Regions from separate parts of the Modestobacter sp. SYSU DS0511 genome, predicted to be linked through region 1. Evidence: predicted binding sites of a transcription regulator. Region 1 holds the regulator's gene; each other region holds the start of a gene.
What was found. The regulator LexA, encoded in region 1, represses DNA repair genes until DNA is damaged. The targets are predictions, from matches to a motif close to TCGAACANNTGTTCGA.
Positions count from the first base shown of each region.

Region 2: ACI783_RS05800 (DUF222 domain-containing protein) is a predicted target of LexA. The motif match lies at 2,186-2,201, and genes of this name have one in related genera.
Region 3: ACI783_RS01660 (DUF6504 family protein) is a predicted target of LexA. The motif match lies at 2,671-2,686, and genes of this name have one in related genera.
Region 4: ACI783_RS16925 (DUF222 domain-containing protein) is a predicted target of LexA. The motif match lies at 2,643-2,658, and genes of this name have one in related genera.

Region 1 covers NZ_JBJGZY010000038.1:13,468-20,471, forward strand. The annotation lists gene hflX (GTPase HflX) at 56-1,540, shown strand; gene ACI783_RS16395 (phosphatase PAP2 family protein) at 1,707-2,444, shown strand; gene ACI783_RS16400 (hypothetical protein) at 2,416-3,483, shown strand; gene lexA (transcriptional repressor LexA) at 3,548-4,363, opposite strand; gene ACI783_RS16410 (LysM peptidoglycan-binding domain-containing protein) at 4,611-5,153, shown strand; gene nrdR (transcriptional regulator NrdR) at 5,467-5,976, shown strand; gene ACI783_RS16420 (vitamin B12-dependent ribonucleotide reductase) at 6,138-7,004, shown strand, end outside.
Region 2 covers NZ_JBJGZY010000008.1:4,912-11,915, reverse strand. The annotation lists gene ACI783_RS05805 (sacsin N-terminal ATP-binding-like domain-containing protein) at 1-828, opposite strand, end outside; gene ACI783_RS05800 (DUF222 domain-containing protein) at 965-2,167, opposite strand; gene ACI783_RS05795 (SDR family NAD(P)-dependent oxidoreductase) at 2,322-3,044, shown strand; gene ACI783_RS05790 (MaoC family dehydratase) at 3,221-3,685, opposite strand; gene ACI783_RS05785 (AMP-binding protein) at 3,711-5,333, opposite strand; gene ACI783_RS05780 (amidohydrolase family protein) at 5,330-6,256, opposite strand; gene ACI783_RS05775 (SDR family NAD(P)-dependent oxidoreductase) at 6,261-7,004, opposite strand, start outside.
Region 3 covers NZ_JBJGZY010000002.1:87,660-94,663, reverse strand. The annotation lists gene ACI783_RS01675 (phytoene desaturase family protein) at 1-1,359, opposite strand, end outside; gene ACI783_RS01670 (GNAT family N-acetyltransferase) at 1,392-1,973, opposite strand; gene ACI783_RS01665 (YbaK/EbsC family protein) at 1,970-2,491, opposite strand; gene ACI783_RS01660 (DUF6504 family protein) at 2,778-3,101, shown strand; gene ACI783_RS01655 (SAV_6107 family HEPN domain-containing protein) at 3,101-3,616, shown strand; gene ACI783_RS01650 (DNA polymerase III subunit alpha) at 3,613-7,004, shown strand, end outside.
Region 4 covers NZ_JBJGZY010000041.1:24,064-31,067, forward strand. The annotation lists gene ACI783_RS16915 (Fe-S cluster assembly protein HesB) at 68-352, shown strand; gene ACI783_RS16920 (DUF4352 domain-containing protein) at 446-1,093, opposite strand; gene ACI783_RS16925 (DUF222 domain-containing protein) at 1,342-2,625, opposite strand; cyclic di-AMP (ydaO/yuaA leader) riboswitch at 3,047-3,191, shown strand; gene ACI783_RS16930 (C40 family peptidase) at 3,209-3,751, shown strand; gene ACI783_RS16935 (DUF2267 domain-containing protein) at 3,800-4,186, opposite strand; gene ACI783_RS16940 (FAD-binding oxidoreductase) at 4,258-4,698, opposite strand; gene ACI783_RS16945 (thiamine pyrophosphate-requiring protein) at 4,701-6,488, opposite strand; gene ACI783_RS16950 (hypothetical protein) at 6,590-7,004, opposite strand, start outside.

The DNA of each region.
Region 1 (7,004 bases):
GTCGATGACGACAACTCACTCGCCCCGCACCGAGGGGCGTGCCACGCTGGACCCGATGACCACCGCTGCTGACCGCGACGCCCTCGCCGCCGAGGACCGCGCTCCGACCGCTCCCGCTCCCACCCGCCCGGCGCCGGCCGGGGCCTGGGAGGAGCCGGACGACACCACCGGCTCCTACGCGCTCGAGGAGCGCGGCGCCCTGCGGCGGGTGGTCGGTCTCTCCACCGAGCTCACCGACATCACCGAGGTCGAGTACCGCCAGCTGCGCCTGGAGCGCGTCGTGCTGGTGGGCGTCTGGACCGAGGGCACCGCGGTCGACGCGCAGCGCTCGCTGGCCGAGCTCGCCGCGTTGGCCGAGACGGCCGGCTCTGAGGTCCTGGAGGCCCTGGTCCAGCGCCGCGACAAGCCCGACCCGGCCACCTACGTCGGCTCGGGCAAGGCGACCGAGATCCGCGACATCGTCGCCGCCACCGGCGCCGACACCGTGGTGTTCGACGGCGAGCTCACCCCCGGCCAGCTCAACCAGCTGGAGAAGGTGCTCAAGGTCAAGGTGGTCGACCGGACCGCGCTGATCCTGGACATCTTCGCCCAGCACGCCACCAGCCGGGAGGGCAAGGCGCAGGTCGAGCTCGCCCAGATGCAGTACATGATCCCGCGGCTGCGCGGCTGGGGTGAGTCGATGAGCCGGCAGGCCGGTGGCCGTGTCGCCGGCGGTGGCGGCATCGGTACCCGTGGTCCCGGTGAGACGAAGATCGAGACCGACCGCCGCCGGATCCGCGCGCGGGTGAGCAAGCTGCGCAAGGAGATCGCCGGCATGGCGACGGCGCGCGCGACCCAGCGCTCGAGCCGATCGCGCAACGCCGTCCCGAGCGTGGCGATCGCCGGGTACACCAACGCCGGCAAGTCCAGCCTGCTCAACCGGCTCACCGACGCCGGGGTGCTGGTGCAGGACGCGCTGTTCGCGACCCTGGACCCGACGGTCCGCCGCGCGCAGACGCCGGAGGGGCGCGAGTACACCCTCACCGACACAGTGGGGTTCGTGCGGCACCTGCCGCACCAGCTCGTCGACGCGTTCCGTTCGACGCTGGAGGAGGTTGCCGGCGCCGACCTGCTGCTGCACGTCGTCGACGGCTCCGACCCCGACCCGATCGGGCAGATCAACGCGGTGCACACCGTGCTCTCCGAGATCGACGCCTCGGCGGTGCCCGAGCTCATCGTCGTGAACAAGGTGGACGCGATGAGCGAGGAGGACGTCCTCACGCTGCGCCAGGCCCTGCCCGGGGCCGCGTGGGTCTCCGCGCGGACCGGTGAGGGGATCGAGGCGCTGCGCGACGTCGTCGCCGCCCGGCTGCCGCACCCGCACGTCGACGTCGACGTCCTCGTGCCCTACGACCGGGGTGACCTGGTCGCCCGGGTGCACCGGGACGGCGAGGTGCTCGCGGAGCGGCACGAGGCCGACGGCACGCGGCTCACCGCACGGGTCGACGACGGGCTGGCCGCGGCGCTCGACGAGTTCACCACCCCCGTCGCCGGCGGCTGACCGCCCGGGCCGGTGGCGCCGTCCGCCCGGGTGCCCGGGCGGCGGACTCGCCGGCCGGGGCCGGTGGCCGGCCCGACCACTGCGCGGCGCGACCTCGTCCGGTCGCGCCGCGCAGTGCTGTCCCGAGCGGGTCACGGAGAGGTCACGGTGCCGGTACCGTGACGTCGTGGCGAGCGGAGCGGTGCGCGTGAGCGGCAGCGCCGCCGGTGACCCCGCGTCCCGAGCCCCGCGGGTGGTCGGCATCGGCCGGCCCCCGTGGTGGCTGGCGCTGGTCTCCGCACTCGTCGCGGCCGCCATCACCGTGGACCTCCTCGCCGGTGGCCGGCTGGAACGGCTCGACGTGGCGGTCTCCGAGCAGGTCGGCTCCTGGGGGCTGCGCGACTCCGCCGCCTACTGGCCGGTGTGGGCGTTCACCCAGGCCGGCGGACGGGTCACCATCCTGCTGGTCCTGTTCGGTCTGGTCGGCTGGCTCTTCTGGCGGCAGCGCACGGTGGCCCCGCTGGTGCGCGTGCTGCTGGCCCTCGCGCTGCTGACGGCAGCGGTCTACGCCTTCAAGTGGGGCACCGGCCGCACCGCCCCGGCCTACCCGGGCTCGTACTTCCACCGGGGCGGGGAGAGCTTCCCGTCCGGGCACGTGGCGAACGCCGTGCTGATGTGGGGCGTGGCCCGCTGGCAGGTGGTCCAGTACGGCCTGAACCCCCGGCTGCAGCGGGCGGCCTGGCTGCTCAGCGTGCTGGGGCCGGTGGCCACCGGAGTGGCCATGGTGGCGCTGAACTTCCACTGGGTCACCGATGCGGTGGTGGGAGCGGCCGTCGGCATCGTGCTCTTGGGCGTGGTTCATGCACTCGACGCAGTCGTGGTGTCACGCTGGGTCCGTGCCAGAGTGGGCCGGCCGCACGCGTAGCCGCGCCGGCCGCCGTTGCCTGGCGGACGGGGCGCTCCTCGCCCTGCCCGCAGCGGTCTGGCTCGCGGTTCTGCCGCCATCGGCGGCGCTCGCCGAGGAAGCCGCGCCGAGCACGCGCTGCACCATCACCGACCCGCGGCTGCCGGAGATCTCCGGCCTGGCCAGCGCCGGGGAGACGCTCCTGGCGATGAACGATGGTGGTGACCGGGCGGAGGTCTACGTCCTCGACACCTCCTGCGCCGTCGCGGAGGTGCGGTCGGGGAGCGTCGACCCGTACGACCCCGAGGACCTCGCCCTGGCCGCGGACGGCACGGTCTGGCTGGCCGACATCGGGGACAACAACGCCGCCCGGGAGACCGTCGCGCTGATCGGGCTGCGCCCTGACGGCGGCACCACGCTCACCCGGCTCACCTACCCGGACGGGGCGCACGACGCCGAGGCGCTGCTGCTGGCGCCTGACGGCACGCCGTACCTGGTGACCAAGGAGGTGCTCGGCGCCTCCGGCGTGTACCGCCCGGATGCGCCGCTGGCCGACGGGGCCACGGTGCCGATGACCCGGGTGGTCGGGCTGGGCTTCACCCTGACCGGTACGCCGGGCGGGCCGGTCGGCCGCGCGGGGCAGCTGCTGGTGACCGGGGGCGCGGTGTCGGCGGACGGGCAGCGCATCGCCCTGCGCACCTACACCGACGCCTACGTCTGGACGCTGACCGGTTCCGACGTGCCCGGCGCGCTGTCCGGCGCGCCGGTCCGGATCGCGCTCCCCGACTCACCGCAGGGTGAGGCGATCACCTTCGCGGCGAACAACCGCGACCTGCTGGTCACCAGCGAGGGGCTGCCGGCGCCGGTGACCCTGGTCCCGGTGTCGGCTGAGCAGGCTACGAGCACCTCGATCGATCCGGCTCCCGGTGCCGGACCGACGGGGGAGCTGGTGACCGCGGCCCCCGGCGTCGCCCCGGTGACGGCCGGCATCATCGCGGCCGGGGTGGCCACCGTGTCCGTCTGGATCGGCGGGAAGTTCCGCCGCCGCCGGCGGGAGTGACCGGCCGCCGGCGGGAGTGACCGGCCGCCGGCGGGAGTGACCCGGCCGGCGGCCGACACCGGCGTCAGACCCGGCGCAGCACCGTCACGACCCGGCCGAGGACGGTGGCGTCGTCGCCGGGGATCGGCGCGTAGGCCGGGTTGTGCGGCAGCAGCCACACGTGCCCGTCGCGGCGCTTGTAGGTCTTCACGGTCGCCTCGCCGTCGATCATCGCCGCGACGATCTCGCCGTTCTCGGCGGTGGGCTGCTGGCGGACCACCACCCAGTCGCCGTCGCAGATCGCGGCCTCGACCATCGAGTCACCGGTGACCTTGAGCATGAACAGCGTGCCCTCACCGACCAGTTCGCGCGGCAGCGGGAAGACGTCTTCGACGGCCTGCTCCGCCAGGACCGGGCCACCGGCGGCGATGCGGCCCACCAGGGGCACGTAGGTGGGTGCCGAGGCGCCCGCCTCGTCGACGCCACTGGCCGCACCGGCGGCGGCGAGCGCATCCGCCGAGGCGTCGGCGCCGGCGGTCACGCCGTGCTCGCCCGGCAACCGGACGTCCAGTGCGCGCGGCCGGTTGGGGTCGCGGCGCAGCCAGCCCTTGCGCTGGAGCACCGAGAGCTGGTGGGCGACCGAGGAGGCGGAGGAGAGGCCGACGGCCTCGCCGATCTCGCGGACCGAGGGCGGGTAGCCACGGCGTTCGATGGAGTCGCGGATGACCTCCAGCACCCGGCGCTGGCGCTGGGTGAGCCCGTCGCCGGCCTCGCCGCGGTCGGGGAACTCGCGCACGGCCGCGCCGCCGGTGTCCGCTGTGGGCTCCGCCGCCTGCCCGGCCGGGCGCCTCCGGCGGCTCGACCCCTTGCGCTCGTCCGCCGTCCGGCCGTCGACCGCCATGTGTCCTCCTCGTCCGGCTGCGCGCGCAGCTGCCCGGTGGCATCCCGCCTGCCGGGGCGGGGTGGGACGCCGTCGTGGTCTCCCTGCGCACGGTAGCGGTTCGGCGGCGGGTCTTCAAACAGGTGTTCGAACACCCGCCGTGTCGGCGCACTCCTGTCGGTGCCGTGCGGTAGACATCGCACAGACGTTCGAATCGAACAGGCGTTCGAGATCGCACCCCCGGGTGCCTGCTGTGAGGAGTGCACCGATGGTCATCGCCGAGTACCCGGACGCCACCGTCGCCCCGCTCCGCCCGCCGCTCCGGCTGGTCTCGCCGGCGCCGACCGCCCGGACGGGGTCCGCCGGGCGGGTTGAGGCCCGCCCGGCCCGCCGCCCGCCGGTGCGTCCTGGTGGGCGGCCGATGTCCTCGCCGGGGGTCGCGGTCGCGCGGCCCGTCCGCGGTGGCGACTGCGGCCCGCCCCGGGCCGCCGCTCCGTGTCCGTCGGCCGGCGAGTGGGCGGAGCTGCCGCTGCGACTCACCCGCCGTGGCCGGCGCGCGGTGGCGGCGCTGTCGGTGGCGATCGGCCTGGGGGTGGCGGTGGGCACGCTCGCGGTGGTCGCCGACGGGGAGCCCGCGCTGCGGCTGGCCGGCGCCGGCACGGTGGTGGTCCAGCCGGGCGACACGCTCTGGTCGATCGCCGGTGACCTGGCGCCCGACGAGGACCGGCGGGCGGTGGTCGACGCGATCCTCGATCGAAACGACCTCCAGGACGTCGTGCTGCAGCCCGGTCAGGTGCTCGAGCTGCCCTGATGGGGTGCAGTGGGCCCGTCGCCGCGGGCCCGGGCTGTGACGGATGGGTGCGCGAGCGGCGGGCGGGTCAGCTGCGGAACACGACACGCACGACAGGGCTTGCACACCTGTAGGGGTGGCCGTACGGTTCCACCACAACATCTAGTGCTTACACGGATGTAAGTCGTCCACAGCCGCTCCACACGTTCTCCCCGGGCCATCCACCGGATGTCCCCGGAGCAGTCCACAGGAGCGGTCCACGGGCCGGTGTCCCACGGTGTCACAGCACCGCGGTGATCCCGGTCGCGACACCTCGGGAGGAGGTGGACCGGCAGTGCGTTGCCCCTTCTGCCACAACCCCGACAGCCGCGTCATCGACTCGCGCGAGACCGACGAGGGCGCGACCACCCGGCGGCGGCGTTCGTGCCCCGGCTGCGGGCGGCGGTTCACCACCGTCGAGGAGGCGGTCCTCGCCGTCGTGAAGCGCAGCGGCGTGAGCGAGCCGTTCACCCGCGCGAAGGTGGTCGCCGGTGTCCGCCGCGCCTGCCAGGGCCGCCCGGTCGACGAGCACCAGCTCGCGTTGCTGGCCCAGCAGGTCGAGGACGCCGTCCGCGCCACCGGGTGTGCCGAGATCCCCAGCCACGAGGTCGGCTTGGCGATCCTGGGCCCGCTGCGCGACCTGGACGAGGTCGCCTACCTCCGCTTCGCCAGCGTCTACCGGAGCTTCAGCTCCGCTGCCGACTTCGAGAAGGAGATCGCCGAGCTGCGGGCCGCTGTGCGCGCCCGAGCCGGTGGGGCACCTGCCGCCGAGGACGGGCCGCCAGGCGCGGCCGGCGGGTCCTGAGGACGCCGCCCCGAACTGTCACACCCCCTGACTACACAGGTCTCGACGAGGAGACCGCACCGCACCACCCGGCTCCGGCACCCGCCGGCTTCCCCAGCCGCTCCGCCCGCACCGCCGCTCAGCTCGACGCCAGAGCACGAACACCAGGGAGCCCTCGCACGATGACCGAGACAGCCGACCGCCTCGCCACCACCCGGACCCGCCGCAGCCCGAAGGCGCCCACCCGGGGCAAGGGCCTGAAGGTCAAGCGCGTCTTCACCACTGCCGGTGTGCACCCCTACGACGAGGTGGTCTGGGAGCGCCGCGACGTCGTCATGACCAACTGGCGGGACGGCTCGATCAACTTCGAGCAGCGCGGCGTCGAGTTCCCGGCCGAGTGGAGCATCAACGCCACCAACATCGTCACCACCAAGTACTTCCGTGGCGCGGTCGGCAGCCCCCAGCGCGAGACGAGCCTCCGCCAGCTGATCGACCGCGTCGTGCTCACCTACGGTGCAGCCGGCCGCGAGCACGACTACTTCGCCTCCGAGGGCGACGCCGAGATCTTCGAGCACGAGCTCACCTGGATGCTGCTTCACCAGGTCTTCAGCTTCAACTCGCCCGTCTGGTTCAACGTCGGCACCGCCTCGCCGCAGCAGGTCAGCGCCTGCTTCATCCTCGCGGTCGACGACACGATGGACTCGATCCTGAACTGGTACCGCGAGGAGGGGCTGATCTTCAAGGGCGGCTCCGGTGCCGGCCTGAACCTCTCCCGGATCCGCTCCTCCAAGGAGCTGCTCTCCTCCGGTGGCACCGCCTCCGGCCCGGTCTCCTTCATGCGCGGTGCCGACGCCTCGGCGGGCACCATCAAGTCCGGTGGCGCCACCCGCCGCGCGGCGAAGATGGTCGTCCTCGACATCGACCACCCCGACATCGAGGAGTTCATCGAGACCAAGGCGCGCGAGGAGGACAAGATCCGCGCGCTGCGCGACGCCGGGTACGACATGGACCTCGGCGGCAAGGACATCACCAGCGTCCAGTACCAGAAC
Region 2 (7,004 bases), on a different contig from region 1:
ACAGGTGACGGTGTAACCGCGGCGGTCGCGCTCCTCCACCGGGCGGTCGGCGAAGAGCTCGGCGGGCAGCTCGCCGGTGCGCGAGACCACGGCCCAGGTGGCGCGGACCCCGTCGTCGCTGAGCACGACCCGGTCGCCGTCGCCGGATCGGCCGAGCGTGCGGACGACGCCGTCCAGCACCACCTCGATCTCGGCGAGCGCGGAGAGGCCGAGCAGCAGGGTCGCGTCGAGGTCGCGCAGCGCGGCGCGGACGGCGTGGGCTGCGCCGGGGCGCAGCGGCAGGACGACGGCGGTGGCGAAGCCGTCGGGCACCACGCCCGTCACGTCGAACGGCAGTCGGAGCACCGGGACGGCGCCGGCGCGGCGGTCCAGCTCGGCGGCGAGCTCGGGAACGGCGGCGACCGCCTCCCGGGTCGCGGCGGCGCTGAACCGCACTGACCGGTCGGTCGAGAGGACAGCGGGCTCGTCGCTGACCGCGAGCACCGCGGCGAAGCCGACACCGAACCGGCCCACGCCCGCGCCGTCGCGCTTGGCGGAGGCGCGGAGGGTGGCCAGCGCCTGGACACCGGCGTCGTCCAGCGGGGCGCCGGTGTTGGCCGCGATGAGCGTGTTGCCCGCGGTGTTGCTGCTGAGGGTCAGCCGCAGCCGGCCGGGGGCGCCGGCTCGGGCCGCGGCGTCGGCGGCGTTCTGCGCGAGCTCGACCAGCAGGCGGTCCCGGTAGCCGCCGCGAACCAGGTCCTCCTCGGCGTTGGCGTCCTCCCGGAAGCGAGCCGGGGAGTCGGTCCAGGCGGCGAGGACCCGCCGCCGCAGCTCAGCAGGCTCGGGCACGCGGCCGAGCATCCCACCCAGGGGACACGTCGTTAGGCGAACGCCGCCGGAGCTGTCCGCCGCGCGCCCGTGAGACGACCATGCCCGGGAACAGGGTCAACGCCACGGTGACAGGAGTTCGGGCGCAGGTCCTCCGCTACTCGAGGAGCGGTCCGATGAGGATCTCGGTGCCGTCGGGGCGCCAGGTGCGCCATCGCCCGTCGGGTTGTCGTTGCACCCGGAAGCCGTGGTGGACCTTCGTGTGGTGGCGCTCGCACAGCAGCGCGGAGTTGGTCAGTGACGTCTCGCCGCCGTGGAGCCAGTGGATCAGGTGGTGGACGTCGCACCACCAGGTGGGCGCACCGCAGCCGGCGAACACGCAGTGCTTGTCCCGCCGCTCGACCGCCCGCCGCAGCCCCGGTGTCACGACCCGGTGGTCACGGCCCAGGTCCAGCGGGACCCCGTCGGGGCCCATGACGATCCGGGAGATGCTGCCGTCGCAGGCCAGGTACCGGGCCCGGGCGGCGGAGATCCTCGCCCCGAAGCCCATCTGCGCGGCGCCCGCACTAGTCGCCGGGGCAGCCAGGTCGTCGAGGTCCACACCGACGACCACATGCGGCTTGACGGTGCGCAGCGTCGGCAACGAGCCCGCCGCGAGCTGGTTGTCGCAGAGCTGGACGAGGGCATCCGCCTGCTGCTGCGCTCGGGTCCGCTCATCACCCTTCGGGCGGTCGGCCTGCACGATCGATTCCAGCGCCGCCTGCACCTTCTCCCCACCCACGGCGTCCAGGTCGAATCGCCCGGTCACCGAACCATCGGCGTGCTTGGCGATCGACAGCCGCCTCCCCTCGGTGGGGTCCGGCTCGGCACCGTCGGGATCCAGAGCTTCCTCGAACGCCCGCACCGCGACCGCGAGCGAGGCATGGGGCGAGTCCTGCGCCACGTGCGCCCAGGCGTCGTCGAACGCGCCCAGGTCGATCCCCTGCTCCGCGGCCTGCGCCCGCTCCGGCTCGCCCACCGCGCTCGCCACGACGTCGACCTGCGCGCCGGTGATCGACCCGTCCGTGAACCCCTCGGCCATCGCCGGGAAGTGCTCCAGCGCCCGCCCGGCCCGCACCACCCGGCCGGCCTCGCCGGCGGACAGTCGCTGGTGCCCGATCAGCCACGACCGCATCGACGCCAGGCCGTCACGCTCCGCGGCCTGCGCGAGCTCGCAGGCCCGCACCGTGCGAGCCAGCTCCGCCGCCGCCCGGTTCTGCAGCCGCACCAGCTCGCCGACCCGGTCGAGCAGCTCACCGTCACCGAACGCGTGCAGGTCGTCGGCTGCGAGCGCGTCGAGAGCGGACTGCAACTCGCTCACGGCGACCTCCCGACGTGTTCGAACGTGTGTACGAATCCTATCGGGAGTTGCGCCGCTCCGCCAGGCGAATCCCCAGGTCAACTGCCCAATCCGGCCTTCCGCTGACCGGGCTGGCCACGTTCGCCAGCACGCCGCCCCCGGTAACGTCCGAGGCATGGGAACAGCGACGACGACGGCGGTGGTGACCGGCGGCGCCCGCGGGCTGGGCGCGGCGATCGCGACCCGCCTCCGGGCCGACGGGCACGCGGTGGCGGTGCTCGACGTGGTGGCGCCGGACGACCCCGACCTCACCGCCGCCTGGACCGAGTGCGACGTCACCGAGCCCGACCAGCTCGAGGCGGCGATGACCGCGATCACCGGGCAGCACGGCGGCATCGACGTGCTGGTCAACAACGCCGGCCTGATCTCGCCGCGGCGTCCCTACACCGAGAGCTCCAAGGAGGAGCTGCTGCGCTTCCTGACCGTCAACGCGGTCGGGTACGCGCTGGCCACCCAGGCCGCGCACCCGTGGTTGGTCGTCAGCGACCGCGGCTGCGTGGTCAACGTCGCCTCCCGCACCTTCTTCACCGGCGGGCCGGGCCAGCTGGCCTACGTCGCCAGCAAGGGCGCGGTGCTCGGCATGACCCGGGTGCTCGCCCGGGAGCTGGGCGAGCACGGCGTCACCGTCAACGCGGTCATGCCCGGGCAGGTCGCCACCCCCGGCACCGAGCAGTACAACTCCGAGGACGACTTCGACCGGACCATGGCCCAGCAGGCGATCCGCCGCCGGGTGCAGCCCGACGACCTCGCCGGCCTGGTCTCGTTCCTGGCCGGCCCCGACGCCCGGATGATCACCGGGCAGACCATCGTGTGCGACGGCGGCGGCCTGCTGCACTGACGCCGGCGGTCCCGGCCGGGAGAGCTCGGCGGGGCAACCGCAGGGCGCGGCCGGCCCGACACGTCGCGGGCGTCCGGTTCACCGGCGGTCTGCGGACGCCCCCAGACGAGGCGAGGCTCCCGGGGGCGGGGGAAGCAGGGGTCGGGGCCGCGCCGGTGACCGGCGCGGCCCGACGATCACACGTACTGCCGGACGACGATCGTCGCGACGCAGGCCGGCTTGGTGCCGCCCTCGACCTCGAAGGTCAGCGTGGTCTGCATCTGCACGCCACCCGGGACGTCGGTGACCTGGTCGACGACGGCGCGAGCGCGGAGCTTGCTGCCCACCGGCACCGGGGAGGGGAAACGGACCTTCTCGGTGCCGTAGTTGACGCCCATCGAGAAGCCGGTGATGTTCATCAGCTGGGGCAGGAACTGCGGGGTGAGCGACAGGGTCAGGTAGCCGTGCGCGATGGGCCCGCCGAACGGGCTCTCCTTCTTCGCCCGCTCCGGGTCGACGTGGATCCACTGGTGGTCGCCGGTGGCGTCGGCGAAGGTGTTGACCATCTCCTGGGTGATCTCCACCCAGTCGCTGGTGCCCAGGTCCTTGCCGGCCAGGCTCTTGACGCCCTCGATGCCGTCGACGGTGATGGGGTTGCTCATGGGTCTCTCCTCGGGTCGGGGTGGATCAGGGGGTGGGCGTGTCCGTGCCGGTGGCGACGGAGCTGGCCCACCGCAGGTCTGCCTTGCCCGACGGGCTGCGCCGCAACTCGTCGACGACGACGAGCTCGCGCGGGCGCTTGTGGTCGGCCAGCCGCTCGCCGACGTAGGCGCGGGCCTCGGCCTCGGTGAGCTCCGCGCCGGGGTGCAGGGCGACGACGGCGACGATCCGGGAGCCCCAGCGCTGGTCGGGTGCGCCCACGACCATCGCGTCGCGGACCGCCGGGTGGGTGAGCAGCAGCTGCTCGACCTCCTCGGCGAACACCTTCTCCCCGCCGGTGTTGATCACCCGGCTGCCGCGGCCGTGGAAGACCACGGTGCCGTCGGCGTCCAGGCTGGCCATGTCGCCGGGTACCACCCAGCGCTTCCCGCCGATCTCGCGGAAGGTGGCCGCGGTCGCGGCGTCGTCACCCTGGTAGCGGATGTGCTCGTCGACGGGCGCGGCGAGCATGCCGACCTGGCCGGAGCCGGGTTCGACGTCGCGCCCCTGCTCGTCGATGATCCGCGCGCCGGGGACCAGCCGGAAGCGCGCGGTCTCGGTCGGCTCGCCCCGACGGGTCTCGATGACCGCGTACGGGCCGCCCTCGGAGGAGGCGACCAGGTCGCGGCACACGATGTCGGCGTGGTGCAGGAGCCGCTCCTTGACGTCGGCGCTCCAGGTCACGCCGACGCTGATGATCCGGCGCAGGCTGGACAGGTCGTACGGGCGCCCCTCGGCCTCGGCCCGGTCGAGCGCCTCGGCCAGCGGCCGGGCGAACACGTCGCCGACGATGGAGACGGTGTCCACCCGCTCGCGCTCGACGGTGGCGGCCAGCTCGTCGGGGTCGTAGGACCGCGAGGCCAGGTAGACCACCCGGCCACCGGCGAGCAGGGCACCGAAGGTGGTGTACATGCCGGTGGCGTGCATCAGCGGCGGCGCGGGCAGGCAGACCATCGCGTCGCGGTCGAGCCCGAGCCGCTCGAGGGTGGCCCGCAGCTCGTCCAGGCTCTGCGGGAACGGCTCGCCCAGCAGCAGGAACCCGTTGGCGCAGACGGTGTTGTACAGCCCCGAGTGGCGGGAGAGGACGCCCTTGGGGCGCCCGGTGGTGCCGCCGGTGTACATCAGCCAGTGGTCGTTGCCGCGTTCCTGCCGCGGCGCCGGCTCGGCCGCGGCCAGCGCCGTGTCGTAGTCGGCGGCCCGGTCCGGCACCTCGTCGCCGCCCACCTGGACCAGCGCGCGCAGCCGGGGCAGGTCCGGTCGGGCCTCGGCCATGCGCTCGGTCAGGGCGGCGTCGAACACCACCGCCTCGGCCTGCGCGTCGTCCAGCAGGCCGACGATCTCCTCGCGTCGGTAGCGGTAGTTCACGTTCAGCGGCACCGCGCGCAGCTTGAGCACCGCGTAGACGCTCTCGATGTACTCGATGCCGTTGTAGAGCGCGATCGCCACCCGCGACTCCGGACCCACGCCCTGCGCGGCGAGGTGACCGGCGAGCCGGGCGGCGCGCTCCTCCAGCTCGGCCCAGGTGCGGGTGCGCTCGCCGTGGCTGACCGCCAGCCGGTCGGGGCGGACGTCGCCGACGGTCTCCAGGATCGTCGCGAAGCTCTCGTTCACGACTGCGCTCCACCCGGGCGGAGCCCGAACAGCCGGGCGGCGTTCTCCTTGAGGATCTTCGGGCGCACCGTCTCCTTGATCGAGAGGCCGTCGAAGTCCTTCATCCACCGCTCGGGGGTGATCACCGGGAAGTCCGAGCCGAACAGCACCTTGTCCTGCAGCAGCGAGTTGGCGTACTGCACCAGCTGGGGCGGGAAGTACTTCGGCGACCAGCCGGAGAGGTCGATGTGCACCCGTGGCTTGTGGGTGGCCACGGCCAGCGCCTCGTCCTGCCAGGGGAAGGACGGGTGGGCCAGGATGATGTCCAGGTCGGGGAAGTCGACGGCGACGTCGTCGACGTCCATCGGGTTGGCGTACTTCAGCCGGATCCCGCCACCGCCGCGGGTGCCCGCGCCCACCCCGGTCTGCCCGGTGTGGAACAGCGCCACCAGACCTGCCTCGGCGATCACCTCGTACAGCGGGTAGGCGATGCGGTCGTTCGGGAAGAACCCCTGCGCCTGGGGGTGGAACTTGAAGCCGCGCACGCCGTGCTGCTCGATGAGCCGGCGCGCCTGGCGCACCCCGGCCGCGCCCCGGGCCGGGTCGATGCTGGCGAAGGGGATCAGGACGTCGGCGTGCTCGGCAGCGAGCTCGGCGACCTCCTCGTTGGCCGGCACCGGGTCGTCCCCGGTCCGGGACCAGTCGTCGACCCCGAAGACGACGGCGGCCATCGAGCGCTCGCGGTACTCGGCCGCGAGCTCGGGCACCGTGTAGGTGCGCATGCCGCCGTGGCCGAAGTACTCCCCCAGCGCCTCGATGCCCTCCTCCCCCTCCGCGGTGTGCGCCGCGCCGCGGGCGGAACGGTGCACGTGGGTGTGCACGTCGATGGCGACCAGCGCATCGACGTCCATGGGGGGCGTGCTGCCGGCGACGTTGCCGGTCATGCGGTCACTTCCCTTCCGGCGCGCCAGGGACGGTGTCGGGCTTGAACGGCTGCAGGTGCGGCTGGAAGGCGGTCGGGAACGCCTCGGCGATCGCGTCGGCGCTCCAGCCACCCGGGCGGCTCTCGACGGCGACCTCCGTGGGGTGGGACCAGATCGCGATCCGGTCACCGCCGACGCCGATGGCCTGGCCGGTGACGCCGGCGGCCTCGTCGGAGGCGAGGAAGACCACCAGCGGGGCGACGTCGTCGGCGGTGCCGAGGCCGGAGGCGCGGACGTCGGCGGGGATCGGCTCGCCCTTGTCGGCCTTCTCGACCAGCTCCGCCATCCCCGGGATGGTGGCGACCATCCGGGTCAGCGCGACCGGGATGACGGCGTTGACGGTGGAGCCGCTGCGCTCGAGCTCGGCGGCCCAGGTGCGCACCAGGCCGACGATGCCGGCCTTGGAGGCGGTGTAGCCGGTCTGCCCGAAGCTGGCGCGCTGCCCGGCCGGGGAGCCGATGAGGATGAGCCGGCCGTTGCCGCCCTGCTCCTTGAACTGCCGCGCCGCTGCCCGGGCACAGGTGAAGGTGCCGCGCAGGTGGGTCTCGACGACGACGTCGAAGTCGGCGTCCTCCATCTTCAGCAGCGAGCGGTCGCGCAGCACGCCGGCGTTGGTGACCATCACGTCGAGCCGGCCGAACTCGCGGACCGCGGTCGCCACGATCGCGTCGGCGGCCTCGGTCGAGCCGATGGCCGAGTGCTCGGCGAC
Region 3 (7,004 bases), on a different contig from region 1:
GTTGCCACGGAGCAGGGACAGTTCCTGCTCCAGCTTCAACGGGGTCTGCACGTACAGCCGCTGTACCGAGTCGGCGAACCCCGGGGCGTACCGGTCGACCGCGGCGATGAGCTGCTGGGCGGCCCGGTCGGCGATCTCCTCCCAGTCCGACCCGTCGGCGAGCTCGTAGGGGTACCACTGCCCCCAGATGGTCACCACGTGCTGGCCGGGCGGGGCCAGCGTCGGGTCGCTCGCGGAGAAGGACATCGCCAGCGGCACCGGCTCCCGGGGGAGCTCGCCGGCCAGCCAGTCGCCGTGCGCGCGGGCCAGCTGGGCCCGGTCGGTGCACAGCAGCTGCAGTCCCTGTAGCGCCTCGTCGCCCGCGCCGGGGTAGCGGGGGAGGGCGTCGGTCTGCGCGCGCAGGACCAGGCCGAAGCCGTTGCCCACCGGCGGCTCGGCGGCGGCCAGCGCCGGCGGTGCGTCGTCCCCGGCGAGGGCCTTGGTGGCCAGCACGTGGCAGGCGGCGACGACGGTGTCGGCCCGGATCCGCCGACCGGACGCGGTCTGCACGCCGGTCACCCGGCCGTCGTCGGCCAGCAGCCGGGCCGCGCCGTCGCCGAGGGTGATCCGCCCGCCGTCGGCGGCCAGCCGTGCGGCCAGCGCCTCGGTGAGCCCGCCGGAGCCGCCCACCGGGTGCCCGGGCGGGACGTCGTGCAGCAGCGCGACCCACGCGACCATGGCCGCCGTGCCCGGCTCGGACATCGGGGGCCCGGACTGGGCGCCGAACCAGGCCAGCGCCGCCTTGAGCCGCTCGCTGGTGAACCACCGGTCCAGCAGCGCGTCGCCGGAGCCGAGGAAGTCGGTGGCGATCTCCGCGCCCGGGGTGCGCGGCTGGCCGCGCCGCGGTGCGCCGACCGGCCACAGGTGCCGGACCAGCCGGCTCATCGCCGGCCGGTCGCCGAACGCCTTCACGACGGCTGCGCTGCGCGGGCCCCAGACCTCGACGAACCGGCGGTAGGCGTCGGCGTCGGCGTCCCCGCAGGCCGCCGCGATCGAGGCGCAGGTGGCGTCCAGGTCGACGGAGAACACCAGCGGGCGGCCGTCGGGACCCGGGTCGCCGGGCACCGGGGCGGGGGCGAAGCCCCATGGGTCGCAGTCGACGTAGCGCAGCCCGAAGCGCTCGAGCTCCAACTCCTCGACCACGCCGCTGTGCCGGATGATCACGTGCGCGCTGGACCCGCGGTCGACCCGCACCCCGGGCCAGCGCTCGACGGTGGAGACCGCGCCGCCGAGCACCTCGTCGCGCTCCACCACCTCCACGCGGAGGCCGGCGCGGGCCAGGTGGCAGGCGGCGACCAGACCGTTGTGCCCCGAGCCGATGACGACGGCGTCGACGGCGCTGTCGGTGCTGATCAGGCCCTCCGGCCGGCCGGGGTGAGCGGGAGGCGGGCGCCGAGGATGGCGAAGGGCCGGGAGTCGCCGGGGAAGTGGTAGCCGCGGGCCAGGTCGACGAAGCCGTCGGCGTGGTACAGCCGGAAGGCCTTGGTGTCGGTGTCCGGGGTGCTCAGCAGCGCAGCCGGGTGGGGCAGGTCGGCCACCAGTGCGTGCAGCAGCTGGCGGCCGATGCCCCGGCTCTGGTGTTCGGGCAGCACGTGCAGCTCGCACACCTCGAAGGCGCCGGGCAGCCACTGCTTGGCGGTGCGCCGGTCCAGCGCGTTGCGCACCTGGTCGTGCCACCACTGGCCCGGCGCGACCAGGTAGCCGTAGCCGAAGCCGACCAGCCGCTCGGCGCCGTCGGCGCCCTCGGCGAACGCGCCGACGGCGCGGAACCCCGGGCGCTCGGTGTGCTGGACGGCGTAGCCGTAGCGGCCGGCGACGACGGACTCGCCGTAGCCCATCGCCGCGCCGTAGACGGCCAGCGCCTCGTGCATGTGCTCGCGCAGCCAGCCGGCCGGGAGCTCGGTGACCCGGGTGGCGGGGGTGGTGCCGGTCATCGGAGGTCCTCCTGGGGGACCGCGGGCCCGGGGCCGACCTCGGCGGCCGTGCCGGCGGTGAGCTGCAGCAGCTCGTCGTAGGTGGTGGGGAAGACGGCGTGCGGGTGGCCGGCCGCGGCCCACACCGTGGGGTGCCGGGCGAGCTCGACGTCGACCAGGGTGCCGATCGGCGCCGGGTGCCCGACCGGGGCGACCCCGCCGATGGCCTGGCCGGTGTGCTCGCGGACGAACGCCGGGGTGGCCCGGGCGAGCGACGGCACGCCGAGCAGTTCGGCCACCAGCGCCTCGTCGACCCGGTGCGCCCCGCTGGTCAGCACCAGCACCGGGTGCCCACCGGCCTCGAACACGAGGCTGTTGGCGATCGCGCCGACCGGGACGTCGAGCGCGGCGGCGGCGGCCGCGGCCGTTCGGGCGCTGTCGGGCAGCAGGCGGACCTCGCCCGGGGCGCCGGCGGCGCGCAGCACTCGCACGACCTCGGCGACCCGGGGGTGGTGCGGGGTCTCCTCCGCTGCGGTCATGTCGGCGATCCTCCCACCGCCGGCCGGGACGTGCGCCATCGGTGATCAGCCGGCGGTGGCTGCCCGCGTAGGCCGGTGGATCGGGTGCGCCACTCGGGTTCGGCCGCTGTAACGACACGGACGGGACACGCCCGCTCCGGCTTGACGCCCCTCGACGGGTCCGGTCTACTCATCGGTGTTCGAACATCTGTTCGAACACTGGTCGCACACCCTGTCCGGCGCCCTCCGGGGCGCTTCCCCGCCGGGCGGGTGCGGGGCCGGTGGGGGCGAGAGGCGGGAGTCTGTCATGAGCCGGGTGCTCGTCGGGGCCGGTGGCCGCGTCGGTGAAGAGGTCCAGGTCGAGCGGGGAGCCGAGGGGCCGGCGCAGTTCTGGCGCGGCTCGACCCGCTACGTGGTGGGGGAGCTGCTCGACTCCTGGGTGGAGACCTCCCCCTGGTGGCAGACCGGCGCCGGGCAGGGGGGCGCGTCGGCGGAGCTGGTGGCCACCCGCCAGGTGTGGCGGGTGGAGGCGGTCCGGGCCGGCCGATCCCGGATGAGCTTCGCCGGGGTGTTCGACCTGTCCTGGGAGCCGGCGGACAACCAGTGGCTGCTCGTCCGGGTGCACGACTGATGGGCGCCGCTCGGGCCCTCCCGGCCGTCGCCGACGGGCAGCTCCCGTTGCTCCCGCCGCTGCCGGCCGCCGCCGCCCAGCTGCTCGGCCAGGCCCATCGCGGGCTGGCCGAGGCCGCCAGCAGCCCCGATGCGGCCTGGCGGTACGCGACCGCCCACCTGGCCGCCCTGCGGGCCGCGGCGGCCGTGCTGGCCGCCCGCACCCAGCCCGAGGCCGGGCGGCGCCGCCCGCGCAGCGCCTGGGTGCTGATCGGTCAGGTCGCCCCCGAGCTGGGGGAGTGGGCGGCGTTCTTCGCCGCCGGCGCGGCCAAGCGCGCCGCCGCCGAGGCGGGGCTGTCACACGCGGTCACCGAACGGGAGGCCGACGACCTCGTCCGGGACGTCGGCACGTTCCTCACCGTCGTCGAGACCACAATCAGCCGCCCGGCACCGACGCCGCCCACCCACCTGCGCGCGGTCGACCCCGGCTCGCGCCGGCGCGGCCCGGGTCGTCCCGGCTCCGGCCCCGTCTCGTGAGCGACCCCTTCGTCCACCTGCACGTCGCCTCCGGGTACTCGATGCGCCACGGCGCCAACCACCCGGCCGACCTGGTGGCCCGGGCCGCCGAGCACGGCATGGGGGCGCTCGCGCTGACCGACCGCGACGGCCTCTACGGCGCGGTCAAGTTCGCGCTGGCCTGCCGGTCGGCCGGCATCCGGCCGCTGTTCGGGGTCGACCTCGCCGTCGACCCGGTCGCCGGCGGCGAGCCGGGGGAGGCCGGGCGGATCCGCTCGGCGGAGCTGCACCGCGCGCAGCACCCCGCGGGCCGCCGGTCGCCGGCCCGCGGCGGAGCCAGCGTCGATCCCCGGCTGCCCCGGGTCACCTTCCTGGCCCGCGACGGCGCCGGCTGGCGCTCGCTGTGCCGGCTGACCAGCGCCACCCACCTGGGCGGCACCCGCGGCGCGCCGGTCAGCTCGCTGGCCCTGGCCGGGGAGCACGCTGCGGGGCTGCTGGCGGTGCTCGGACCCGACTCGTCGGTGGGCCGGGCCCTGGCCGCCGGCAACGCCGACCTCGCCCGCGCCCGGCTGGCCGCCTGGCGCGCGGTCCTCGACGGCGGGGAGGGGAGCGGCGGGCTGGTGCTCGAGGTCGTGCACCACCGCGGCCGGGGCGACCGGGCGCGCGCCCAGGCGATGCTGCGGCTGGCCGCCGAGACCGGCGTGCCCGCGGTGCTCACCAACGCGGTGCGCTACGTCGACGCGCTCGACGCCCCCACCGCCGACGTCCTCGACGCTGCCCGCCGGCTGGTGCCGCTGGGGCAGCGGCACGTCGACCGGCGGACCGCCGAGGGCTACCTGAAGTCGGGCAAGGAGATGGCCGAGCTCGCCGCCGAGCTGGCCGGGGCCGACCGCGATGCGGCGCTGCGGCTGCTGGAGACCACGGCCCGGGTCGCCGAGCAGTGCGCCGTGGACGTCCGCGCAGACCTGGGCATCGGCAGCGTCCGCTACCCCGAGCTCGACGTGGTCACCACCGCCGCCGAGCGGGGGATGGGCCCCTCTCAGGTGCTGCGGGCCCGCTGCGAGGCGGGCTTCGGCCGGCGGGCGATGACCCCCACCGCTGCGGTGCGCGAGCGGCTGGCCGACGAGCTGGCGGTGATCGACTCCCTCGGCTACCCCTCCTACTTCCTCACCGTCGCCGACGTGGTCGCCCTGATCAAGGGCCTGCGGGTGCGGGCGGCGGCCCGGGGCTCGGGCGCGGGCAGCCTGGTCACCTACCTGCTGGGCATCTCCGACGTCGACCCGATCCGCTACGGCCTGCTGATGGAGCGCTTCCTCTCCCCGCTGCGCCACCAGCTCCCGGACATCGACATCGACGTGGAGTCCGCCCGGCGGATGGAGGTCTACGACGCGGTGATCGAGCGCTTCGGCGCCGACCGGGTCAGCTGCATCTCGATGATGGACACCTACCGGGTGCGGCACGCCATCCGCGACGTCGGGGCAGCCCTCGGGCTGCCCCCGGCCGAGATCGACGCGGTGGCCAAGGCGTTCCCGCACATCCGGGCCGACCAGGTGCACGCGGCGCTGCGCGACCTGCCAGAGCTGCGGGCCAGCCGGCTGGGCTCCCAGCGGTCGGGCGGCTCCGGTGACCTCGACCTGCTCTTCGACCTGGTCGCCCGGCTCGACGGGCTGCCCCGGCACATCGCCCTGCACCCGTGCGGGGTGCTGCTGTCCGACGCCACGCTGCTGGACCGCACCCCGGTGGAGAGCAGCTACCTGGGCTACCCGATGAGCCAGTTCGACAAGGACGACGTCGAGGAGCTCGGGCTGCTCAAGCTGGACCTGCTGGGCATCCGGATGCAGTCGGCGATCGCCCACGCGATGGACGAGGTGGCCCGGGTCGACGGGCAGCAGGTCGACATCGACGCCGTTCCGCGCGACGACCCGGCCACCTTCGAGCTGATCCGCAGCACCCGGACGCTGGGGATGTTCCAGATCGAGTCCCCCGGGCAGCGCGAGCTGGTCGGCAAGTTCGCACCCGCCACCTTCGAGGACCTCATCGTCGACATCTCGCTGTTCCGGCCCGGCCCGGTCAAGAGCGACATGGTCACCCCGTTCCTGCTGGCCCGGAACGGCTGGCGCGACCCGGAGTACCTGCACCCCGCGCTCAAGCCGGCGCTGGAGCAGACCGCCGGGGTGGTGGTCTTCCACGAGCAGGTGCTGATGGTCGTCGCGGGGATGACCGGCTGCTCGCTGGCCGAGGCCGACGAGGTGCGCCGGGCCCTGGGGGAGCGCGACGCCCACCCGGAGGTGAAGGCCTGGTTCGCCCCGCGCGCGCTGGCCGAGGGCTTCCCCGTCGCGGTGGTCGAGCAGGTGTGGGAGGTGCTGGTGGCCTTCGGCTCCTTCGGGTTCTGCAAGGCGCACGCCGCGGCGTTCGCGCTGCCCACCTACCAGTCGGCCTGGCTGAAGACCCACCACACCGCGGCGTTCCTGGCCGGGGTGCTCACCCACGACCCGGGGATGTACCCCAAGCGGCTGATCCTCGACGACGCCCGCAACTTCGGGGTGCGCGTGCTCGGCCTGGACGTCAACGCCTCCACCGGGGCCTACCGGGTGGAGCGCGTGGACGGCGACCGGGACGACGAGAGCGGCGCCGGGGCGTCGGGGTGGCAGCGGCCGGAGTGGATGCCCGCGTCGATGCCCGCCCCCGCGCGGTACGGCATCCGGCTGTCGCTGGCCGACGTCAAGGGCATCGACGACGACGAGGTGGGCCGGATCGTCACCGGGCAGCCGTACCGCTCGCTGGCCGACTTCTGGACCCGGGCGAACGTGTCCCGGCCGGTGGTGGAGCGGCTGGTCCTCGCCGGGGGCTTCGACTCGGTCTACGGCTTCGGGGTGCGCGACAGCGAGGGCGGCCGGCCCGCCCGCCGGCGCCAGCAGCTGACCCGCCGCGACCTGCTGCTGCAGATCGGCGAGCTGGACCGGTGGAGCCGCAGCGGCCGGAAGGCCGGCAGTACCGGCCAGCTCGGGCTGGACCTGTTCGGGCTGGAGGACATCGGCGGGGAGCCCGAGGGAGAGGGTGCCGGCGGGGACGGCGGGCCGCCGGAGTTCGTCCCCTCCGGGCTGCCGGAGTTCACCGACGCCGAGCGGGTGCGCGCCGAGCTGGAGGTGCTGGGGCTGGACGCCAGCCGGCACGTCGTCGACTTCTACCGGCCGTTCCTCACCGCGCTCGGTGCGGTCCCCGCCGAGGACCTGCTGGGGTGCCGGAGCGGGTCGGAGGTGCTGGTGGCCGGGGTGAAGGTGGCCACCCAGACACCGCCGATCCGGTCCGGCCGGCGGGTGGTGTTCGTGACCCTCGACGACGGCACCGGCTGCGCGGACTCGACCTTCTTCGAGGACGCCCAGGGCCCCTACGCCGGCACGGTCTTCCA
Region 4 (7,004 bases), on a different contig from region 1:
CCGCCTTGTCCGCCGGCCATCGACGTCCGGCGGGCCGGGCCCCCTGCAACCGAGAGGACCCCGCACGATGCTGACCCTCACCAACGGCGCCGCCACGGCGATCAAGGGCATCCTCGGCCAGTCCGAGGTGCCCGAGTCCGGCGGGCTGCGGATCGCCAACGACCCGACCGGCGCCAACCTGGAGCTGAGCCTGGCCGCCGTGCCCGCCGAGGACGACGCGGTGCTCGACGCGTCCGGGGCCCGGGTGTTCCTGGACCCCCGCGCCGCGGAGCTGCTCGACGACAAGACGCTCGACGCCGCCGCCGGCCCCGACGGCTCGCTGCAGTTCGGGATCGGCGAGCAGATCGTCTGACCCGCAGCACCCGAGACACGACAGCGCCGCCGAGGAGCGATCCTCGGCGGCGCTGTCGTCGTACGTCGGAACTCGGTGGCTCCGTCGATCAGGTCACTGCAGGTCGACAGTCACCCCGCCGGAGAAGGCGGAGTCGTGCAGCTCGATGGCGGTCGGAACCGTGCCGGCCGGGACATCGAACACGACCTTGCTCGTCAGGCTGTTGCCCGGGTTGATCTCCTCGTACAGCGACGAGGAGTCATCCAGGTAGATGGCAGCCTCGCTGTCGGCGGAGAACTCCTGGCCCTGGGCGTTGAAGAGCTTGGCGTTGTCGCCGAAGAAGCTCTGCGCCTTGTCGCCGATGTTGGTGATGGCGACGTCGACGATGCAGAACTGGCCCTGCGCCGTGGTGTTCAGGTACTCGTTGCCGATCTCGGTCGTGCTGCAGTCGACGCCATTGACCACGAAGTTGAACTTGCCGTCGGCAGCTGGCTCGCCGATGCCGGGGTTGCCCGACTCCTCGACGGCGGCCTCCTCGGCGACAGGCTCCTCGACGTCCGCCGCAGCAGCGTCGTCGACCGGAGCCGCTGCGCCCGATGACGTGTCAGCGCTGGCCGTGGCGTCCCCGGTCTCCTTGTCACCTCCCATGTTGGCGCCGATCGCGATGACCACGATCACCGCCAGGACGATGAACCAGGCGCGCTTGTACAGCGGCTTCTTGCCCGTGGCCTGGGCCTTTTCCGGCGCCGGTGCGTCGGTCATGTCGTGCTCCCCGTTTGTCTATGGACGTTCCTTTTCGAAACTAAGCGGCGGAAAAGCCCGTTCACCGTCAGCGACTCGACCAAGAGAAGCGGGAAAACTGTCAGGAAGCGCCCATTCAGACCTCGGGTACCTCGTGCGCCACTCTCTGCTCGATCGAGCGCCGAGCCCGGCCGCCACCGAGGCATGCCACTCCCACGGGAAGCAGCACGGCCGCGAGTGACCGCGGTCGGATGTCGGTGGCGAGCAGGTCAGGTGAGCAGTGGGCCGATGAGGATCTCGGTGCCGTCGGGCCGGAAGGTGCGCCACCGGCCGTCGGGTTGCCGCTCGACCCGGAAGCCGTGGTGGACCTTCGTGTGATGCCGTTCGCACAGCAGAGCGGAGTTGGTCAACGACGTCTCGCCGCCGTGCAGCCAGTGGATCAGGTGGTGCACATCGCACCACCAGGTCGGGGCACCGCAGCCGGTGAACACACACCCCTTGTCCCGCCGTTCCACCGCCTTGCGGAGTCCGGGGGTGACGACCCGGTGGTTCCGCCCCAGGTCCAGCGGGGTGCCGTCGGGGCCCATCACGATCCGGGAGATGCTCCCGTCGCAGGCCAGCCAGCGGGCACGGGCGGCGGAGATGCTGGCACCGAACCCGGTCTGCGCGGCGCCGGGGCCAGTGGCCGGATCGACTGCATCGTCCAGGTCCAGCTGCAGCACCACGTGCGGCTTCACCGTCCGCAGCGTCGGCAGGCCACCGGAGGCGAGCTGGTTGTCGCAGAGCTGCACGAACGCATCAGCCTGCTGCTGCGCGCGGGTGCGGGTGTCGCCCTTGGGCCGGTTGGCCTGCACGATCGACTCGATCGCCGCCTGCAGCTTCTCCCCACCCACCGCGTCCAGGTCGAACCGGCCGGTGACGCTGCCGTCAGCGTGCTTGGCCATCGACAGCCGCCGCCCCTCCGTGGGGTCAGGCTCGGGCCCGTCGGGGTCCAGCGCCTCGATGAACGCCCGCACCGCCACCCCGAGCGAGGCGTGCGGCGCCTCCCGAGCCACATCCGCCCACGCGGTGTCGAACGCGCCCAGGTCGATCCCCTGCTCCTGAGCACGCGCCCGCTCCGGTTCCCCCACCGCGCTCGCCACGACGTCGACCTGCGCGGCGGTGACCTCCCCGGCAGCGAACCCCGCAGCCAGCGCCGGCAGGTGCTCCAACACCCGGCCGGCCCGCACCACCCGCGACGCCTCGCCCGCCGACAACCACCGGTGCCCGATCAGCCACGACCGCATCGACGCCAACCCGTCGCGCTCGACGGCCTGCGCGAGCTCGGCATGCCGCACCGTGCGGGCCAGCTCCGCCGCCACCCGGTTCTGCAGCCGCACCAGCTCGCCCACCCTGTCCAGCAGCTCACCATCGCCGAACGCGTGCAGGTCCTCGGCCGCCAGCGCGTCCAACGCCGACTGCAACGGCGACCCGAACAGCCCCTCCAGGTCATCCGGGGACAGCTCCGCGACCACGTTCGGCGCAAGGGGGTCCAGCGTCATCGAGTCGCTCACGGACACCTCCCCGTCATTCGAACGTACGTTCGAATACTACTGCGATCGGCGCCTCACCACCACCCGAACCAGCAGGTCAAACGCCTGTCCACAGGTCAGACAACCCCCTTGACGGCAGCGGCCCGACCGCTCACGACCGAGCCATCTCCCAAGGGTCGGGCCGTTCGCCAGCTGGTTAGGTCGTGAACACGAAGCGTCGTCACGCGCCGTCCATTCATCAGTTCGCAACGTCCCGAGACACGCCGGGGACAGCTTCACGTTTGCCACGGTCACGACGGCGAGTCGCAGTCGGAGACCGTCCGGATCCGGCCGACGACGGCGGCTGCGGACCACCAGATCGCCACCTAGCGTCGTCGCGGCCGACCGGGTCCGACCGTCACCGCACCTGGTGACACCCGGACGGCACCGCCGAACCGGACGTCGGCCGCGCATGCTGCAGCCGTCGCCCGGACCGGGGACCCACCGCAGTTCTGGGGTGAAGCTCGGCCGCACGCACGTGTGGCCGTGCCGGGCGAGTTCCCCGCCCGAACCCGTCAGCTAACTCGGTAGGCGGTTGAGGAGAACAAGGAGAACTCGTCGTTCCATGACGGCCCTGCGCACCACCTCTGCTCGTCGTTCCACCCGCTCGGCGGCCAAGGGCGCGCTGATCGCGTTGCTCACCGGCGCCGGCGTGGTGCTCACCCCGCTCGCCGCCCAGGCCAACGCCGGGGGCGCCGCCCCGCCGGCCCCGGCCCCGGCTCCGATCGCCGCGCCGGTCGCGGCCGCGGCCGCACCGACCTCCGCCGCCCAGGTGGTCATCGACACCGCGATGGCCCAGCTCGGCAAGGCCTACGTGTGGGCCGGGGCCGGTCCGAACGTCTACGACTGCTCGGGCCTGACCCAGTTCGCCTTCCGGGCGGCCGGCGTCGACCTGCCGCACTCGTCGCGGATGCAGTCCACGATGGGCGTGCACGTCGACCGGGCGCACCTGCAGCCCGGTGACCTGGTCTTCTACTACTCCCCCGTCGGGCACGTGGGCATCTACCTGGGCGACGGGCTGATGGTCCACGCCCCCAGCGCCGGTGACGTGGTCCGCGTCGCCAGCATCGACATGTGGGGCTACAACACCGCGCGTCGGCTGGTCTGAGTTCCGCCCCTCCGGGTCGCCACGGCGACCCGGAGGGGCGGCAGGCCGTCAGTGGTGCGCGTTCTCGGTGTGCGTGAGGTCGCCGTAGTCGTCGGGGAGCTGGTCGAGCACGTGCAGGTACTCGGCGCCCACCGCCTCGCGGAGCCCGGCGGTGACCGCACGCGCGTGCTGCCGCGCCTGCTCCGGGGTGCAGCCCTGCCCCTCGAGTTCGGCGACACGGCCGTAGAACTCGGTCAGGCCGAAGCGCTCGACCGACCCGTCGGTGGGCATCGCCGAGGCGAGCTCGGGCGGCAGCTGGGCGGCCAGGTCCTTCGCCTCGGTCGACAACCGCTGCCCGAGCACGGTCAGGGTGGCCCGGACGGCCTGCTCGGCGTGCTCGTGATCGGGGATCCGGGCCGACTGCTGCACCGCGGACACGAACTCCTGCGTCTTCATCTCGTCCTCCCGTCTGTCGTTCCTGCTGGTCCGGAGCGCGCTCGTCGCGCGTCCGGTCTCGGGTCCGGCGGTCAGCCGACCCGGAGGTCGTCGAGCTCACCGGCGCGCAGGGTCAGCCCCAGGCCGGGCTCCACCACGCACCGGCGTCCGTCGATGTCGAGGGACTCCAGCCGGTGGCAGTACCGGCTCCAGTCCAGGACGACGGCGGCGTTCGTCGTCTGCCCGGACAGGCTGGTGCCGCCGCCCCGGGACAGCAACGGGACGCCGTGTTCCCGGCAGACCGCCGCGGCCTCGACGGCGGCGTCGACCGTGCGCGGTTCGACCACGCCCAGCGGCGGGACCCGGTAGTTGGACGCGTCGGTCGAGTAGGCAGCGCGGGTGCCGGCGTCGAACCGGACCTCGCCGTCGACGCGCCGGCGCAGGTCAGCGTCCAGCGCCGACACGTCGACCCGGGAGTCGTCCGCCCCGTCCCACGGCCGGACGGTCGGCGATGGGAGGTGTGCGGTCGACATGGTCAGCTCCGGTTGGGCAGGAACTCCTGCATCTTGTTCTTGGTGCCCTGCTTGACCACGCCCCAGGCGTCCTCGTCGCCCTTGAGCAGCGACTTCGCGGTGTCGGTCATCTGCTCGAGCGTCGCGTGCGGCGGGATCGGCGGAACGTCGGCGTCGACGTGCACGTCGAGCAGCGCCGGCCGGCCGGCAGCCAGCGCACAGTCCCAGGCCGGGCCGACCTGCTCCGGGTCGTCGACCGTGATCGCCTCGAAGCCCAGCCCGGCGGCGAAGTCGGCGTAGGAGACCTCGGGCAGCGTCTGCGAGTCGGCGAACTTCGGCGCCCCGCCCATCGCCCGCATCTCCCAGGTGACCTGGTTGAGGTCGTTGTTGTGCAGCACCGCGACCACCAGGCGCGGGTCGCGCCACTCCTGCCAGTAGTGGGCGATCGTGAGCAGCTCGGCCAGGCCGTTCATCTGCATGGCGCCGTCACCGGCGAAGGCGATGACCGGTCGGTCGGGGTGGCCGAACTTGGCGCCGATTCCGTACGGCACGCCCGGGCCCATGGTGGCCAGGGTGCCGGACAGTGAGCCGCGGTTGTCCGGGCCGAAGCGCAGGTGCCGGGCGTACCAGTTGGCGGCGGAGCCGGAGTCGGCGGTGATGATGGCGTTGCCGGGCAGCCGGCCGTTCAGCTCGGAGAACAGCCGCATCGGGTTGACCGGATCGGCGTCGGTGTTCGCCCGCTTCTCCATGATCTCCCACCAGCGGCGGATGCCGTCCTCGATGCCCTCGCGCCAGGACCGGTCCTGCTTGCGCTCCAGCAGCGGGATGAGCGCGCGCAGCGTGGTGGCCGCATCGCCGACGAGGTTGAGCTCGTACGGGTACCGCATCCCGATGAACTTGGCGTCGTGGTCGATCTGCACGCCGCGGGCCTGGTCGTACTCCGGAAAGAACTCGCTGTAGGGCAGGTTCGAGCCCACCGTCAGCAGCGTGTCGCAGTCCTTCATCATCTCCCAGGTCGGGCGGGTGCCCAGCAGCCCGATCGAGCCGGTGACGAAGGGCAGGTCATCGGGGAGCACGTCCTTGCCCAGCAGCGCCTTGGCGACGCCGGCGCCGAGCAGGTCGGCGACCTCGACGACCTCGGCCCGGGCGCCACGGGCACCCTGACCGACCAGCATGGCGACCTTGCTGCCGGAGTTCAGCAGGTCGGCCGCCGCCCGCAGCGAGGCGTCGTCCGGCACCACCGTCGGGGACGAGGTGCGCCCACGGCTCGAGGGCACCATCTTGTGCTCGTGCGTCGGCGGGCTGTACTCCAGCTCCTGCACGTCGGCCGGGATGATCACCGCGGTCGGGGCGTGCTCGGCCAGCGCGGTGCGGATCGCGCGGTCGATGACGTTGGGCAGCTGCTCCGGGACGTTCACCTCGTGCACGTAGTGGTGCGCGACGTCCTTGAACAGCGACAGGAGGTCGACCTCCTGCTGGTACGAACCACCCATGGCGCTGCGGTCGGTCTGCCCGACGATCGCGACGACCGGGACGTGGTCGAGCTTGGCGTCGTACAGCCCGTTCAGCAGGTGGATGGCGCCCGGACCGGAGGTGGCCATGCAGACCCCGACGCGGCCGGTGAACTTGGCGTAACCGACCGCCTCGAAGGCGGACATCTCCTCGTGGCGGGACTGGATGAACTGGAGGTCGTCCTGCTCGCCGAACGACGCGAGGATCCCGTTGATCCCGTCGCCGGGGTAGGCGAAGACCTTGTCCACCTCCCATTCGGAGAGGCGGTTCAACAGGACGTCGGCGACTGTCTGACCCATGGCGAGATCTCCTCGCGTCGACTGCATCGTCCGCCCTGGGACCTACCCGCCTCCCGCGTGTGACCCAAACCTCGATGGTGCGGGATCCGGGCCAGCGGCGTTCAGGCTGCCTGCGCCAGGCGGCCGACGGTCGGCCAGCCGGGCGGCAGCGCCCGGGTGGCCTCGCCGCCGCGAGGGGCGAGGAAGGGGCGGGTGAGCCGCTCCTTTTCGATCCGGTCCCAGGCGGTCAGCAGCTCGGCCACCCAGCGGGCCAGGGTGAGCGCGTCGCTGGCCAGCGGGTCGCCGGCGGTCTCCGGCCGCGGCCGGGTCGGGATGCGCGGCCAGCGCGGGGTGACCAGGCTCCGCTTGGCCGACGGCAGCGACGCGACGTGCGCGGCGAAGGCAGCGTCCAGCGCGCTGGTCTCGGCGACGATCGCCACCGCCAGGGCGGCGGCGTCGGCACCGGGGCCGAACCGCAGCGAGGCCTTCTCGGTGGGCACCAGGATCCGGCCGACGAGCAACCGGGCGATCCGGTCG